DNA from 2 places in the Brevundimonas sp. FV2ps16 genome. Region 1 is predicted to be linked to the other one. Evidence: riboswitches for the same ligand, from Rfam matches in the RefSeq annotation. Region 1 holds a riboswitch; the other holds the start of a gene.
The links. Region 1 has a riboswitch for cobalamin ahead of metE (5-methyltetrahydropteroyltriglutamate--homocysteine S-methyltransferase). Riboswitches for the same ligand answer to the same signal wherever they lie in the genome.
Positions count from the first base shown of each region.

Region 2: another riboswitch for cobalamin. It lies ahead of ACW170_RS04385 (TonB-dependent receptor plug domain-containing protein); the one in region 1 lies ahead of metE (5-methyltetrahydropteroyltriglutamate--homocysteine S-methyltransferase).

Region 1 covers NZ_CM178728.1:2,004,232-2,007,518, reverse strand. The annotation lists gene metE (5-methyltetrahydropteroyltriglutamate--homocysteine S-methyltransferase) at 1-1,195, opposite strand, end outside; cobalamin riboswitch at 1,306-1,506, opposite strand; gene ACW170_RS09715 (porin) at 1,758-2,510, shown strand; gene ACW170_RS09710 (head GIN domain-containing protein) at 2,644-3,287, opposite strand, start outside.
Region 2 covers NZ_CM178728.1:925,713-928,999, reverse strand. The annotation lists gene mutS (DNA mismatch repair protein MutS) at 1-932, opposite strand, end outside; cobalamin riboswitch at 1,008-1,190, shown strand; gene ACW170_RS04385 (TonB-dependent receptor plug domain-containing protein) at 1,340-3,157, shown strand; gene ACW170_RS04380 (aldo/keto reductase) at 3,141-3,287, opposite strand, start outside.

The sequences.
Region 1 (3,287 bases):
AAGCGGTCGAGGCGTCCAGCGCCGCCTTTACCGCAGCGCGTCCTTCGTTCAACGCCCGCGCCAGGGTCGCCAGCTCGCCAACCTTCTGAACGGCGAAGGCCAGCCAGTCCTTGATCTCGGGATCGAGGGCAGTCTCGCGTTCCAAATCGATCGGCGTGTGCAGCAAGGAGCAGGACGGGGCGATCACCACCTTACGTCCCGCAGCGACCAAAGGCTCGACCTTGTCGAGCACGGCGTTGAGATCGGCCTTCCAGACATTGCGGCCGTCGATGACGCCCAACGAAAGCACCTGATCGACCCGCGTCGCCGATGCGACTTGCGCCAGTTGCTCCGGCGCCCGGATCAGATCGATGTGCAGGCCGTGAACCGGCAGACGCAGCGTCGTCTCCAGATTGTCGCCCAAGGCCCCGAAATAGGAGGTCAGCATCAGTTTGATCGGCGGCGTGACATCGGCCAGCACGCGGTAGGCATGGTCATAGGCGGCCTTCGCCTCGTCGCTCAGGTCGGTGACCAAGCAGGGTTCGTCCATCTGGACCCAGGTGGCGCCCGCGCGGGCCAACGACCGCAGCACCTCCGCATAGACCGGCAGCAGGCGTGGCAGCAGGCTGAGCACGTCGAACGCCTCGCCCCGCGTCTTGCCCAACAGCAGATAGCTGACCGGCCCCAGCAGCACCGGCCGGGTCTCTATCCCCTGGGCCTTGGCCTCCAGATACTCGTCCAGCGCCTTGGTCGAGCCCAGGCGGAACAGCTGGTCAGCCGTGAACTCGGGCGCGAGATAATGGTAGTTGGTGTCGAACCATTTGGTCATCTCCATCGCCGGCGTCCCCTCGCCGCTCGCATGGACATGGCCGTGTGCGCAGACCTCGTCGTCGCCGCGCGAGCCGCGGGCCATGGCGAAATAGGTGGCCAGATCGACCCGATCCCCGCTCCAGCCGTAGGCGGGCGGCACCGCCCCGACCATGGCGGTCAGGTCGAGCACTTGATCATAAAGAGAGAAGTCGTTGGAAGGCACGATGTCGGCCCCCAGGTCGCGCTGTCGCGCCCAGGTCAGGCCGCGGAGCTCGGCAGCAGTGGACAGGAGGGCATCGGCGTCGGTCTTGCCGGCCCAATGAGACTCAAGCGCGGTCTTCAGTTCTCTCTTGGGGCCGATGCGGGGAAAGCCGAGGGTGGCGACCTGGACGGTGTGGCGGGTCATGACGTTCGAAACCTGTGTTGTGGCCAGGTTTCGGACAGGGTCGCGCGGACGCCGACGCGGACGTGCAGGGTCCGGCGGCGCGCATGCGGCCTGACCGGACACCCCGCCGGAGGACGTTATCTGTCGGGGCAGGTCTCCTGGCTCACGGGTCGACGCCTCGGATCCGGCCTTCCCGGCGCGGACGCCAGTGACACGAGATGGACCCTCGACTCGCCGCTTACAGTTGCGGGGGCAGCGCCGGTTTCACACCGACTTCCCTCTTAGCTCTGGGCGCCAAACGACGCACAGAGACCACGACGGATGCAAAGAACGGCATAAACCCAGCTTCGTCAATACATATAAGGATATGCTTATATGATTATGTGATTGCTCGATCTTAACCCTTTGCCTCGAGATACGCGCACCCCTGACACATTGCAGCCACAAGGCGTGGCAGATGGGCCACATGGCAGTTTCAAGACACTTATATAACGGCGATTTAACGCTCAGCTTGGCCGCGTCCTGATAGCAGCCGCCCTCCCCGGACCCCCATCCGGGTCGAGACCGCTAAGGACAAAAGAAAATGAAGACGATCCTCCTCGCCACGGCCGCCGCCGCCCTGTTCGCCGCCCCGGCCTTCGCCCAAGACGCCATCGGCTCGGTCGGCGTGACCTACTCCAATCCTTCGATCGAGGTCGCAGGCAATGACGTCGACGCCGACGTCTGGACCGTGGACGGCGCCGTCGCCCTGCCGGCCGCTGACTGGACCGTGACCCTGAACGGCGCCGTCGACTACACCAAGGCCTTTGGTGAAGAAGACGTCACCGGCGTCGCCGCCGCCCACCTGACCAAGATGTGGACCGCAGACGTCCGCGCCGGCGCCTTCGTCGCCGCCAACGACATCGGTTCGGGCAACGATCCCGTCTGGACCGTCGGCGCCGAAGCCCAGAAGTACCTGTCCAACGCGACCCTGACCGGCCTGGTCGCCTACACCACGGCTGACGATGTCGACGCCGACATCTGGACCGTCGGCGGCGACGCCGCCTTCTACGTCATGCCGAACCTGCGCCTGAACGCCGGCGTCAGCTACAACAACGTCGACGTCACCGGCGGCGACGTGGACGCCTGGACCTACGGCGTGGGCGCCGAGTACGAAATCGAGAACACCCCGTTCTCGGTCGGCGCTTCCTACACCCGCGCCGACGTCGACTCGATCGACGTCGACACCTGGTCGCTGGGCCTGCGCTACAGCTTCGGCGGCGGTCTGCAAGCGCGTGACCGCGCCGGCGCCGGCCTGAACGTCTCGTCGATCACGAGCGTCCTGGGCGCCTTCTAAGCCCTTCAGGTTTTCCTGAAAGCAGAGGCCCCGGCGGAGCGATCCGCCGGGGCATTTTCTTTGCTTCGGACACGAAAAAGGCCCCCGGGGTTCCACGACCGGGGGCCTTTCCTCTCGCGGCGAGAGACGGGTCTTAACGCCCGATATGAACCGTTCCGGATCCGACGATGGAGCGGGACACAGCGCCGGTCGCGGCGGCGACGCGGACATCGCCCGATCCCGCGATGGCGACGCTGAGGTCTCGCGTGGTTCCGCCGAAACGGACGTCGCCAGAGCCGCCGATGGCCACCGACAGCTTGTCCATTCGGCCCTGCCGGATGTTGACGCCCCCCGAACCGCCGATGGAGACGTCGCCGCGACCGTTGACGCCGGCCACCTCGACGCTGCCGGAACCACCGACCGCCGTCTTGAGGTTTCCGGTCGCCCCGGCGGAGATCGAACCCGATCCGTCGACGTTGGCTTCGAGCGAACGGGACGTGCCGGCGCGAACCGACCCTGACCCGCCGACGCTCAGTTCGAGGGGGCCGTCCACATTGGCGATGGTCCAAGTCCCGCATCCGCCGCTGTCGAGTTCAACAGAACGCGCGCCGCGTCCCACGGAGCCGAAGACGGCGCCGCCCGCGCTGACGTCCACATTACGGGGGGTCCGCACCACGATCATGGGGGCGTCCTCCAGACGGATGCGACCCAGATCCCGCACCTCGACGGTGGCGCCCTGACCCGGCTGGGCGGCGTCCGACCGTCCCGAGTTACAGTTACGTATGCCGTCGCTTCGGC
Region 2 (3,287 bases), 1.1 Mb from region 1:
AGCGAGCCTTCGCGCTCACCCCTCTGCGTCCGGTCGATCTCCAGACTGGCCCGGGTGGCGGGGTCAATGGCCAGAAAGCCGCTCTCGCCCAGACGGCGCGGCGGGGCCAGGGCTGGAACCTTGCCCGCTTGGGTCGTCTCCAGATAGGCGGCGATCAGGCCCAGAGCCGAGACCTCGGCCTCCTCGAAGGCGCCGAAACCGTCCAGGGCCGCAACCCCGTACAGCCGTTCGACGCGGACCCGCGCCGCCTGGGGTTCGGCGATGGCGCTCGCCAGAGCCTGAACCACGCCGCCGGACCCGTCCAGGGCGTCCCGCGTCGTCGGGTCCGAATACATCCGGTCCGTGACCAGAACCTCGGACGGCCGAAACGCGGCGAGCGCCGCGCCCAGATCCTCCAGCGCACAGGCGACGCTGTCCACGGCCCCAGACGACAGCTCCACCACCGCCACGGCCGCCCGGCCCTTGCGCACCGCGACCGCCGCCAGCCGGTTGGCGCCGCGCGCGTCCAGCAGACTGTCCTCGGTCAGGGTTCCCGGCGTCACCACCCGCACCACGCCGCGATGGACCACGGCCTTGCCGCCGCGCTTCTTGGCCTCGGCCGGATCTTCCAGCTGTTCGCAGATGGCGACCTTGTGGCCCAGGCGGATCAGCCGGGCCAGATAGCCCTCCATGGCGTGGACCGGCACACCGGCCATGGGGATGTCCTCGCCCTGGTGCTTGCCCCGCTTGGTCAGGGTGATGCCCAGGGCCGCCGCCGCCACCTCGGCGTCCTTGAAGAACAGTTCGTAGAAATCCCCCATGCGGAAGAAGAGTATGGCGTCCGGCTGTCCGGCCTTGGCCGTCAGATACTGCGCCATGAAGGGCGTCGCCCCTTCCAGCGAGGCGGCGACTTCGGGCGAATGTTCGGGGGGCGGGAAAGCGGGCGCGTTCATGTGCTGTCAGGGTGACGGATCACAGCCGACCGCTCAAGCCCGTTAAGCCGCCCTTGCACAGGCTTGTCGCCCCTGCGATAGGCCCGTCAGGCGGTTAAGGGAACACGGTGAGACGCCGTGGCTGTGCCCGCAACTGTAGGCGGCGAGAGCGTCGTCCGTCCGGGGTTCTTCACCCCGGCGCCACTGGGTGACTGGGAAGGCGAGGACGGCGGTTTATGACCCGCAAGCCAGGAGACCTGGCCGCCTAATGTCGCTCGTCCGCTGTCCGGGACCAGACAGAGGCGCGGGGATTCTCGTCGTAGCGACCCGATCTTGCGCCGTCCGGACCCTTCAGGCCCGGCGGATCGGCTCGCTCATACCGGTTCCTCGCGCGCACTCGCGGAGCCGACATCGGGGATTCTCGCTCAATGAAGCGCTCCATTCTTATGTCTACGGCGGCTCTGTCCGCCTCTATCTGGGCCGCGCCCGCCCTTGCGGCCGACGACGCGCCCCGGCTCGACGACGTCGTCGTCACCGCCACCCGCCTGCCCGCCATCGTCGCCGACACGCCCGGCGCACGCGTCATCGACTCCAACACCATCGAACAGCGCGGCGCCGTCTTCGCCGCCGACATCCTGTCGGACGTCCCCGGCCTGTCCGTGACGCGTTCAGGGGCCTTTGGAGGCGTCGCCCAGGTCCGCATGCGCGGCGCCACGCCGGGCAAGACCCTGGTTCTGGTCGACGGCGTCTCGGTCAACGACCCGGCCGAGATCAATGGCGCCTATGATTTCTCCGGCTTCGACCTGGGCGACGTCGCCCGGATTGAGGTCCTGTCGGGCCCGCAGTCGTCGCTGTGGGGATCTGACGCCATCGGCGGCGTGATCGCCTTCACCACCAAGGAGATCGACGGCCTGCGCGCCGAGGCCGAGGCCGGCAGTTTCGACACCGTGCGCGGTCGCCTGGCCGCCGGCGTCGCCAATGAGACCTATGCCGTCAGCGCCTATGTTTCGCACTTCGACACCGACGGCATTTCCGCCGCCGACGAGGCCGACGGCAATCCCGAGGCCGACGGCTTCACCAACACCACCGTCGGTCTGAAGGGGCGCTATGTTGTCTCCGACACGGTCAAGTTCGACGGATCGGCCCGCTGGTCCAAGAGCGAGGCCGATCTGGACGGCTTCCCGGCCCCGACCTACGCCCTGGCCGACACCGACGACACTCAGGAGTCGGAACAATGGTCCGGCTTCGGCCGCGCCAGCCTGACGGCCCTGGGCCTGAAGCACCAGTTCAGCGTCTCGGCCTCCGACATCGAACGCACCTCCTACAGCGGCGGCTTCGGCTCCACCTTCAGCGGCGACCGGCAGGCCTATCGCTGGCAGGCGGACGGCGCGGCACGGGGCGTGACCTACGCCTTCGGCGCTGAACGCGATGAATCCTCGGCCGACCTGTCTTCGGGCGAGGCGCGTGACCTGGCGACGACCTCGGTCTTCGGCGTGGCCCAATACGATATCGGCGCCCTGAACCTGACCGGCGGCCTGCGTTTCGACGACACTGATGATTTCGGCTCAAAGACCACCGGTCGGATTTCGGCGGCCTATGATCTGGCCGGCGGCTTCATCCTGTCCGGCGCCTATGGCACGGGTTTCAAGGCCCCGACCGTCAGCCAGGCCGTCTGCGACTACTGCTACGCGCCCCTGCCCTGGCCGGAACTGAAGCCGGAAACGGCTGACAGCGTCGAGATCGCTCTGGGTTGGGCCTCGGCCGATGGCCGTTTCGACGGTCGCGCGACCGCTTATCGCCTGAACGTGGACGATCAGATCACCTATTCCGCCGGTCGCTACATCAATGTGGCCAAGACCCGGTCGGACGGGATCGAGCTGGAAGGCCGCGCCCGGCTCGTCGCCGGTTTCGATCTGACCCTGGCCTATGCCTGGACCGACGCCGAGGACCGCACGACGGGCGCCCGCCTGCTGCGCGTGCCGGAACACGCCGGTTCGGCGACCCTGGGCTGGACGGGGGATCGGCTTTCGGGCGCCCTGACCGTCCGCGCCGAGGGCGACCAGGATGATTCCGGCGGCGTGCGCGACAGCTTCGTCACCGCCAACCTGAACGCGGCCTATCAGCTGACGGACCAGGTCGCCCTGACGGCCCGGGTCGAGAACCTGGCCGACGAGCGGTATCAGCAGGTGCTGGGCTACGGCGAGCCCGGTCGGTCGGCCTATGTCGGGGTCAGGCTGCGCTACTGATGCGCGCGCGGGCGTCGGCGGCGAAGGCCGCCGGCGCCTCGAGCGCCAGTTCCGACCAGTTCAGATCGGGGCTGGGCGCATGGGCGGCGGCCAGAATAGCGCGCAGCTCGGCGGCCGAGGCGACGCTGGC